One region of the Sporacetigenium mesophilum DSM 16796 genome, then DNA from elsewhere that is predicted to be linked to it. Evidence: a T-box and tRNA genes for the amino acid it is inferred to sense, from the RefSeq annotation. Region 1 holds a T-box; the other regions hold tRNA genes.

Region 1 (3,290 bases):
TGCTGCAAATAAAACGAATAATCTAGCAGTATCTGCTCCATATTGCTCTATTATTTCAAGAGGAGCCACTATATTTCCTTTTGACTTACTCATTTTTATTCCATCTTTTAATACCATACCTTGAGTTAATAAATTTTTAAATGGCTCATCGAAATCAACCATACCTAAGTCTTTGAATACTTTAACAAAGAATCTTGAATATAATAAATGAAGTATAGCATGTTCTACCCCACCTATATATTGATCAACATCCATCCATTTTTGAACTAAATCCTTAGAAAAAGGTTCTTCAGTATTGTGTGGATCTATAAATCTTAAGAAATACCATGAAGAATCTATAAATGTATCCATAGTATCTGTTTCTCTTGTTGCTTCTTTTCCACATTTTGGACAAGTAGCATTCATAAATGCCTTAGATGTTGTAAGTGGTGATTTTCCAGTACCTGTAAATTCAACATCTGTTGGTAAGAGTACCGGTAAATCGCTTCTATCTACTGGTACTGTTCCACAATCATCACAATATACAACAGGTATTGGACAACCCCAATATCTTTGTCTTGATATTAACCAGTCTCTCAATCTATAGTTAACAGTTTTTTGTCCTCTTTCATCACATGCTATTTTTTCAACTATTTTATCAAATGCCTCAGCATTATCCATTTCATTAAATTCTTCTGAATTTATCATTTTATTATTTTCATCTATAACATCTATTATTTCTAAGTTGTACTTAACTGCAAATTCATTATCTCTTTCATCATGTGCTGGAACTGCCATAACAGCACCTGTACCATAATCAGATAATACATAGTTAGCTATCCAAACAGGAACTTTCTTTCCGTTAACTGGATTTATAGCATATTTTCCTATGAATATTCCTTCTTTTTCTGTATCAGTAGAAGTTCTCTCTATTTCAGTCATTTTGTTTGTCTTTTGTACAAACTCTTCTACTTCTTTTTCGTACTGTGTTCCAGATACAAATTCTTTAACGTATTCATGATCTGGAGCTAGTACCATATAAGTTACACCGTATACAGTGTCAGGTCTAGTTGTAAATACCTTTATTTTTTTATCGTATCCTTCTACATCGAAGTCGATTTCAGCACCAGTACTTTTTCCTATCCAGTTCTTTTGCATAGTTTTAACTTTTTCTGGCCATCCATCTAGCTTATCTAAATCATTTAAAAGTCTTTCTGCATAATCAGTTATTTTGTAATACCATTGAGATAAATCCTTTTTATTAACTACAGAGTCACATCTTTCACATGATCCTCCTACAACTTGCTCATTAGCTAAAACAGTTTGACAAGATGGACACCAGTTAACATATGATTTCTTTTTATAAGCTAATCCATTTTCATAAAATCTTAAGAATATTTCTTGAGTCCATTTATAATAATCTGGAAGTGAAGTTGCTACCTCTCTATCCCAATCATAACTAAGACCTAATAATTTCAATTGATCTTTCATGTCTTCTATGTTTTCATTTGTCCATTTATTTGGATGTATTCCATGTTTTATAGCTGCATTTTCTGCTGGAAGACCAAATGAATCCCATCCCATTGGATGAAGCACATTATATCCTTCCATTTTTTTAAATCTAGCTACAACATCTCCTATAGAGTAGTTTCTAACGTGTCCCATATGTATTTTTCCTGATGGATAAGGAAACATCTCCAAAGTATAGTACTTAGGCTTATCGCTTTCTACTGTTCTGTATTGGTCTTTCTCAACCCATTTTTGTTGCCACTTTTCTTCTATGTTTTTAAAATTATAAACTGACATTTAATACCCTCCCTTTATAAATTTATACAACAAAAAACCCTCAATCCCTATGGTTAGGGACGAGGGTCTATCTCGCGGTACCACCCTAATTGGCTATAATTATAGCCCTCTTAGTTAGTATTTAAGCCTACTAAGGCCAAATAGATGTTTCTAGCAAGTTCAAAGTTATATTTTGCTAGTTTCCACCACCACTAGCTCTCTGTAAAAATATATTTCTTTTACTACTCTAGACTATTTGATAATTTTGGAATTTTCTTAATATAATTTCATATATTACCATTTTTACTTTAAATTGTCAATATCTATATGTGGTGCATCTTTCCATAATCTTTCTAAGTTATAAAAAGCTCTGTCTTCACTATAGAATACATGAACCATAATATCACCATAATCTAGTAATATCCATTTTTGTTCCATCATACCTTCTTTTCCTCTAGGCTCTATTCCTAGCTTTGTTAATTCATCTTCTACATTGTCTGATATAGCTTTTACTTGTCTTTGAGATGATGCACTTGCTATAACGAAATAATCACATAAAGTTGATATTTCACCTATATTTAACATAGTTATATCTTCACCTTTTTTATCATCTATCGCATCATATGCTATTTTTAACATTTGTTCTACAGTTATATTTTCATTGTTTATCATACACTTTCCTCCTATTGTTTAATAAAGACACTGTTTGATATTATATCACAAAATAGCCTAATATAGTATTATATTAAGTTTTATTTGTTTTGTAGTATATAGTTTCTTGCTTTTATAGTTCTAGGATGTATTAGCTTATCTATATCTATAACATATTTAATGGTATTGTTAAAAGATATAAGTAAAGCTTCATCTAATTTTTTATTATAAGCTTTTTCTCTAAGTTCATCTAAACCTGGAAATTTTCTTCCTTCTTCTATTAAATCAGCAATATATATTATTTTTTCAAATAAAGACATATTTTCTCTTCCTGTTGTATGATACCTTATTCCATTTAAAATTTCTTCATCATTTATATTAAATTCATACTTTGCTATATAAGAACCTATAATGCTATGAGATAGGGCTATATCTTCTCTTTCCATATCATCTAGTTTTATATTGTATTTATTTACATAATGACTTACTTGATCTTTATTAAAATACTTAGCACAATCATGAAGGAGTGCTGCTATTTCAGATTTATCTTTATCTATTTCATATATTTTTGATAATTTTATTGCTTCTTTAACTACATTTAAAGAGTGTATTAATCTTTTTTCTGGTAGCATTGTCTTTAATATTTCTTTCATTTCATTTATTTCCATTGTACTTCTCCTATTTATATAAACCTTTTTCCTGTATATATTTTTCCACACTTTCTGGTATTAAATACCTAATTGAATGATTTTCTTTTATTTGTTCTCTTATATAAGTAGATGATATATCAAGGGATGGAACATATACAGTAAGTATTTCAGCATTATATTTATTTATTAATTTTTCTATTTTATCTTGAGCCTTCAGTAAGCTTA
Region 2 (3,290 bases), on a different contig from region 1:
GTTATAGGGACGAATTTACTTATATCACCTGTAAATCAAGTGAAAAAGCTTTCTAAAGGTAAGTTAGTAGTTATTGATGATGTAAAAAGTCATGATATAGACTGCGATTTATTTTTAGAAGGAAACATAGGCGAGATTCTTAGTAATGTAGATAAATTAACTGAAGAAGCTATATAAATATAAGTAGGGATTTATGTAAATAAATCCCTATTTTTATTGTTAGATATAGTATAAAATAAATAATATATTTATTATTCTTTATATTGACAGGACAATGTATTAAGATGTATAATTAAAACATAGTAAATCGATAGGGATTAAATAGATAAAAACAGGAGGAATAGAATATGATATTTAATAGTGTATTAGAAATGATAGGTAAAACACCAATGTTAAAATTAAGCAATATAGCTGATGAAAATATGGCTGATATATATGTAAAATTAGAAAAATTCAATGCTGGCGGAAGTGTAAAAGATAGAGCAGCACTTGGAATGATAGAAAAAGCTGAAGAAATGGGATTATTAAAAGAAGGTAGTGTAATAGTTGAGCCAACTAGTGGGAATACTGGTATAGCTTTAGCTATGATAGGAAAATTAAGAGGATACAAAGTTATAATAGTAATGCCAGAAACTATGAGTGTGGAAAGAAGAAATATGATATCAGCTTATGGAGCTGAATTAGTATTAACTGAAGGCGCACTAGGAATGAAAGGTGCTATAGCAAAAGCTTTAGAAATGGCATCAGCTGGAAAAGAGTATTTCGTACCACAACAATTTGAAAACATAGCAAATCCAGAAAAGCACTATGCAACTACTGCAGAAGAAATATTAGAAGATGTTCCAAATGTAGATGCATTTGTAGCAGGAGTTGGAACTGGTGGAACTGTAGTAGGAGTTGGAAATAAATTAAAAGAATTAAAATCTGATATAAAAGTTGTAGCTGTAGAACCAGCGAAATCTCCAGTATTATCAGGTGGTAACCCATCACCACACAAAATACAAGGTATAGGTGCTGGATTTGTACCAGGTATATACAAAGCAGATTTAGTTGATCAAATTATAACTGTTGAAGATGAAGATGCTTTTGATGCAGCTAGACGTGTAGCAAGTGAAGAAGGTATGCTTGTAGGTATATCATCAGGGGCTGCTATATTTGCAGCAATTGAAGTTGCTAAAGAATTAGGAAAAGGGAAAGCTGTAGTAACATTAGCTCCAGACGGAGGAGAAAAATATTTATCTATGGGATTATATCAATAATATATAGATAATATAAAATATAAATCAAAGAGCTTATAATTTTTATAAGCTCTTTTTCTTGACTATTTTGTGAAAATTCTTTAAAATATTGTTATGAAATCAAACATGCGGGAATGGCGGAATCGGCAGACGCACCATCTTGAGGGGGTGGCGGGAGTATTCTCGTGGGGGTTCAAGTCCCCCTTTCCGCACCAGTAATAGCAACGCTTATAGGCGTTGCTATTTTTTTATAGTAAATCAAAATACCTGTTTATCTAATCTCCTTCTAATCTAAGAAATCTAATAAATTAAATAATGTTTTTAAGACATCCAGAAAGCTATATAAAAAAATTTATATATTATATAAATGTATAAAATCACGATATAAGTTAATAATCACGATATAAATATAATTTAAGGAGTGATTTTATGAGTTCTTTTGAAGGATTATATACCTTTGCAGATGTAGCAAGTATGTATAAAATGGATCAATCTACCTTTAGACAAAATGTAGGTAAAAGATTTATTGATAGTGTAGATGTAAAAAAGTTTGGAAAGACTTGGCTTATAAGAGAAGAAGCTTTAGTTAGAGAGTTTGGATTTATACCTTTAAGTGATAATACAGAAAATCAGGAGATTAAAAGAAAATCAGGTAGAAAAAGTACCTTTGATAAATATAGAGAAGCATATGAAAATGGTAAATATGAAACTACAACACTGTAAAATCATATTTATATAAAAATTTACATATTAAAAAGGTGATTGCATGGAAGAAAATAGTATAAATAAACATAAAAGCTTCATAATGCCTTGGGATATTATAGAGAAAGTAGAAGATTATAAAGAAACTAATAATATAGATGATTTTTCAGAGGCTATGTATGAGTTAATTAAAATAGGATTTCATAAAAATAATAATGTAAAAACTGTAGAGGATAATAGTAATGATATTTATGTAATTTAAATTCAATTTATTCTAATGCTTGATTAATTACTTTTGAAAAATAGTTAATAGGAAGGTGTAATTTTATGAAAGATATTACTGTGCTTATAACAGATTGGTGCCCTCATTGTAAAAAAGCAATTAAATGGATTGATGAAGTGAAACAAGAAAATCCCAAATATAAAGACATTAAGGTAGAAATAATTGATGAAGAAAAAAATCCTGAAATTGCGAGTAAATACGATTACTACTATGTTCCAACTTACTATATAGAAAATCGTAAAATTTTTGAAGGTGGCACCACTAAAGATGTTGTACATAAAGTTTTTGAAGAAGCTAGTTTATAGTAACGCTTAGAAGCGTTGCTATTTTTTTGAAAAAATATAGTTGAATTTTCAACAAAATTTTGATAATATAAATATAGTTGAATGTTCAACTAAATAAGGGGTGATAGCCATTAATAATTTTAAAAGCAATATTTTGAGAGAAGTAGGCCAGTTATCTAGAACAGTACACTCAATAAGTGATTTAAAGTTCAAAGAATTAAATTTGCAAAAAGGTCAGTTTATATTTTTAACCAGAGTGTGTGAAAATCCGGGGATTAATCTAATTAGTTTATCAAATATTTTAAAAGTTGATAAAACGACAACTACAAAAGCTATACAAAAGCTTATAAAAGAAGGATATATAAACAAGGAACAAGATGAAATAGATAAGAGAATATATAGATTAAATCCAACAGAAAAAGCACTTGAAATTTACAATCTTGTAGTTGAAGAAGAAAATAGAAATATAGAAACTTGCTTTTGTGGATTTACAGAAGAAGAAAAAAGAATTGTGTATGAACTAGTAAAAAAAATGAGAGAAAATATTGAACAGGAATGGTATAAAACAAAACAGTATAAGGAGTGATCATTATGATAAGAAAAGCAACAGTAAATGATTTAGATAGTATTATGAAAATAATAAAAGAAACAGTAGAAGAAATGCGCTCTTATAATAATACGCAGTGGGATGAAAGCTATCCTCAAGCTAGTAATTTCGCATATGATATAGAAAAAGAAGAATTATATGTTGAAGATATAGATAAAGAGGTTGCAGGCTTTATA
Region 3 (3,290 bases), on a different contig from region 1:
TGCTTAGGTGAATTTATATTAAACTTATCACCAGCAAGTTCATATATATCTTTTTCTAAAGTTTGTATAGAAGCTGTAAATTCAACGTTTAACTCTTCTAATTTTTCTTTATCAACTTTAATTCCTTCATATTCCATAAATCCTAGTACTTCAACTAAAGGCATTTCTACATCATAAAAAAGACTATCCATATCCATTTCTTTTATTTTTTCTTCCATCATAGGCATTGTGTTATATACAACATATAATATATCACCTATGTGAATTTTAAGTGTTTCAAAGTCTAAGTCTACATATTTTTTTGCCTTTACACCTTTTCCTAGTAATTCTTCCTTTGATGTTAGCTTTTTGTTCAAATATTTAGCAGCTATATTGTCATATGAATAAGTAGAACTAGCTGAATCTATTAAATACTCAGATATAGTTATATCAAAATCCATGTTTTCAAGCTTTATACCATAAGATCTTAGTGCTATATAATCTTCTTTTAAGTTGTATCCATATTTTTTTATTTCTTTACTAGATAAAATTTCTTTGAAATCTTCTATATTTTCTTCATCAATATAGTATATGTTTTTGTCGTCTAAACTTAAAAACATATGTAATATATTTTTATTAAGTAAATTATCTGATTTAGTTACAGTTTTTAATAAAACATATTTTTTTTCATTTATTTCATTTATAAAATCATTTATATTTTCTAATTTATTTATACTTATATTTAATTCTTCTTGGACAGCTGGTGCGTTTTCATCACCTGATGCATTATTAGAAATCTTTGATATTAAGCTGTTAAATCCAAACTCACTAAACAACTTTATAACCTCATCAGTATCGTATTGTTCTAGTTTTAACTCATCTAAATCTATTTGTATTGGCATATCTCTAATTATAGTAGCTAGTCTTTTACTCATTATAGCTGATTCTTTATTTTCTTCTATTTTAGTTTTAACACTGCCCTTTAACTTATCTGTGTTTTCAATTAAGTTTTCTATACTTCCAAACTCTTTTATAAGTTTTATACCTGTTACTTCCCCTACACCTGGTACCCCTGGGATATTATCCGATTTATCTCCCATCAGTCCTTTTAGGTCTATAAATTGATTAGGAGTCATTTGATATTTTTCCATGACTTTATCAAAATCGTATTCTTCCACCTCAGCTATACCTTTTTTAGTTATAAGTGTTGTAGTGTTGTTTGATGCAAGTTGTATAGCATCTTTGTCCCCTGTAACTATGTATACTTTGTAGTCATTTTGTTCTGCTACCAATGATACTGTTCCTATTATATCGTCAGCTTCGAACCCTTCTAATTCAAGTCTATGTATTTTGAAAGAATCTAATAACTTCTTTAAAGGCTCCATTTGTACTCTTAGCTCGTCTGGCATTTTTTTTCGCCCTGCTTTGTAATCTTTATATTCTAAGTGTCTAAATGTAGGGGCTTTTTTGTCAAATGCAACACTTATATGTGTTGGCTTATATGTCTCTATTATTTTAAATAGCATTGTTGTAAATCCATATATTGCATTTGTATGTAATCCATCTTTGTTCATAAGTTCTGGAAGGGCATAAAATGCTCTGTTTATTATTGAGTTTCCATCTATTATAATTAATCTTTTGTTCAAAATTATCACTCCTAAAATTATTATGTACTTATTATAAACCAAAGTACTATATATTATATTATCATAATAATTACTATTATATTGCATAAAGTTTCCTGTAGTGCTATAATATATTTAGTTAATCGATAAGCCGGTTTGCTGGAATCGGCAGACGGGGCGGACTCAAAATCCGTTGTCAGCAATGACGTGTGGGTTCAAGTCCCACAACCGGCACCAATAAAGAAAAACTAGGTCATATGACCTAGTTTTTTTATGTTCAAATAATACAATATTAATAAAAAGTATTATATATGTTATTTCATTTTAAAATCTATTTTACCAGCACCCATATCAATATCAAATTCTAACTTTTTATTAGCTTCTTCATAATTAGAAGATAAATAATAATCTCCTGACTTATTTAAGTTTAAATCATCTATATTAGTTTTAGTTAAAGCAGCATCTAACTTTATTTTTATTCCTGCCTCTTTTGGAATTACTATAGTCAAGTTTGAAGCACCAGAATCAATCTTAATATTTGAATTATTATATTTATTCCCTAAAATCATATCTAAATCTCCTGCTCCGAAATCTAAGTCAATTGATTTAATGGGTATTTCTTCAAAATTAAGTTTTCCAGAAATAGCACCTAAGTCAAGGTCCAAATCCCATATTACGTCTTTATTCAAATTGAAGTTGTAATTACTACTTTTAGATTTATCCAAATTTGTTATACTATATTCTTTACCTTCAAATCTCAAATTTGCAGTTTCTTTACTATTTTTATATGCCTCATTATATAATAGTTCTCTTCCTTCTAAGTTTGCTCTTATAAGGCCTTCTTCTTCCGAATCTATATTAACTTTAGCAGCTCCTATATCTAAATCAAATTCTCCATAAGTAGTTTCTATAGGTTTTTTAACATTAATATTATTTCTAATTAACTCGTTTTTAACAATACCACCTTGATAAAAGACTCCATACAAAATTAGGATTACAAAAAATAGTGTCCAAGTTATAAAAGTGATAGATTTTTTCTTAAATAAAATATTAACTCCTACTACAATAAATATTAATGGCCACAAATCAAAAATCCCAAATAATATACTAAAACTAATATAACCTAGATTTACTAAAAAAAGAAAAATCCCTATGGTAATTAAAATAATACCATTAATCAACTTTCCATTATTCATATTTTCACCCCTTACAATAAGTATTACAGCACTTTGATATTATAGTTATTTTTTAAAATGCTTGCCTAGTACTACTACCCCTAATCCTATTAATAATATAGGAAATAAAAATCTAAAGTTTATCCAGTGAAAAACTGGAAATCTTTTAATAAATAATATTACTCCAATTAAAATAAATGAATATCCTAGGAATTTAGTATTTTTTTCTTCATTTATATTTACTGTACTTTCAAAATCTGTCCTCTCTGGAATTATTATTGAAGCAAGAATATATAATAATATTCCTGTACCTAAAGCAAATATACTAACTACGCAAAGTAATCTAACCATAGTTGAATCTACTTCAAAATATTCAGCTATTCCACCACATACCCCTGATATCTTTTTATCGTATCTTGAACGATATAAACGATTTTCCATTATCTTTTCCTCCATTAAAACTTAATATAATTTTATTATTCCTCTATATTAATAATACGCGAAATAGTTT

What was found. A T-box is a leader RNA that pairs with one kind of tRNA and senses whether it is charged. The one in region 1 lies ahead of leuS (leucine--tRNA ligase), so its partner is inferred to be a tRNA-Leu.
Region 2: it has a tRNA-Leu gene. The T-box ahead of leuS (leucine--tRNA ligase) is inferred to sense a tRNA for this amino acid. The anticodon was not compared.
Region 3: it has a tRNA-Leu gene. The T-box ahead of leuS (leucine--tRNA ligase) is inferred to sense a tRNA for this amino acid. The anticodon was not compared.

What each region holds. Positions count from the first base shown of each region.
Region 1 covers NZ_JCANUR010000004.1:41,926-45,215, reverse strand. Annotated here, with positions in the region: gene leuS (leucine--tRNA ligase) at 1-1,785, opposite strand, end outside; T-box leader at 1,838-2,023, opposite strand; gene rsfS (ribosome silencing factor) at 2,068-2,418, opposite strand; gene yqeK (bis(5'-nucleosyl)-tetraphosphatase (symmetrical) YqeK) at 2,517-3,083, opposite strand; gene nadD (nicotinate-nucleotide adenylyltransferase) at 3,094-3,290, opposite strand, start outside.
Region 2 covers NZ_JCANUR010000018.1:1,600-4,889, reverse strand. Annotated here, with positions in the region: gene BS62_RS12635 (SIR2 family NAD-dependent protein deacylase) at 1-177, shown strand, start outside; gene cysK (cysteine synthase A) at 348-1,259, shown strand; tRNA gene BS62_RS12625 (tRNA-Leu) at 1,367-1,453, shown strand; gene BS62_RS12620 (helix-turn-helix domain-containing protein) at 1,668-1,961, shown strand; gene BS62_RS12615 (hypothetical protein) at 2,005-2,202, shown strand; gene BS62_RS12610 (thioredoxin family protein) at 2,268-2,528, shown strand; gene BS62_RS12605 (MarR family winged helix-turn-helix transcriptional regulator) at 2,662-3,093, shown strand; gene BS62_RS12600 (GNAT family N-acetyltransferase) at 3,099-3,290, shown strand, end outside.
Region 3 covers NZ_JCANUR010000018.1:9,283-12,572, forward strand. Annotated here, with positions in the region: gene polA (DNA polymerase I) at 1-1,625, opposite strand, end outside; tRNA gene BS62_RS12660 (tRNA-Leu) at 1,755-1,841, shown strand; gene BS62_RS12665 (toast rack family protein) at 1,919-2,800, opposite strand; gene BS62_RS12670 (PspC domain-containing protein) at 2,846-3,220, opposite strand.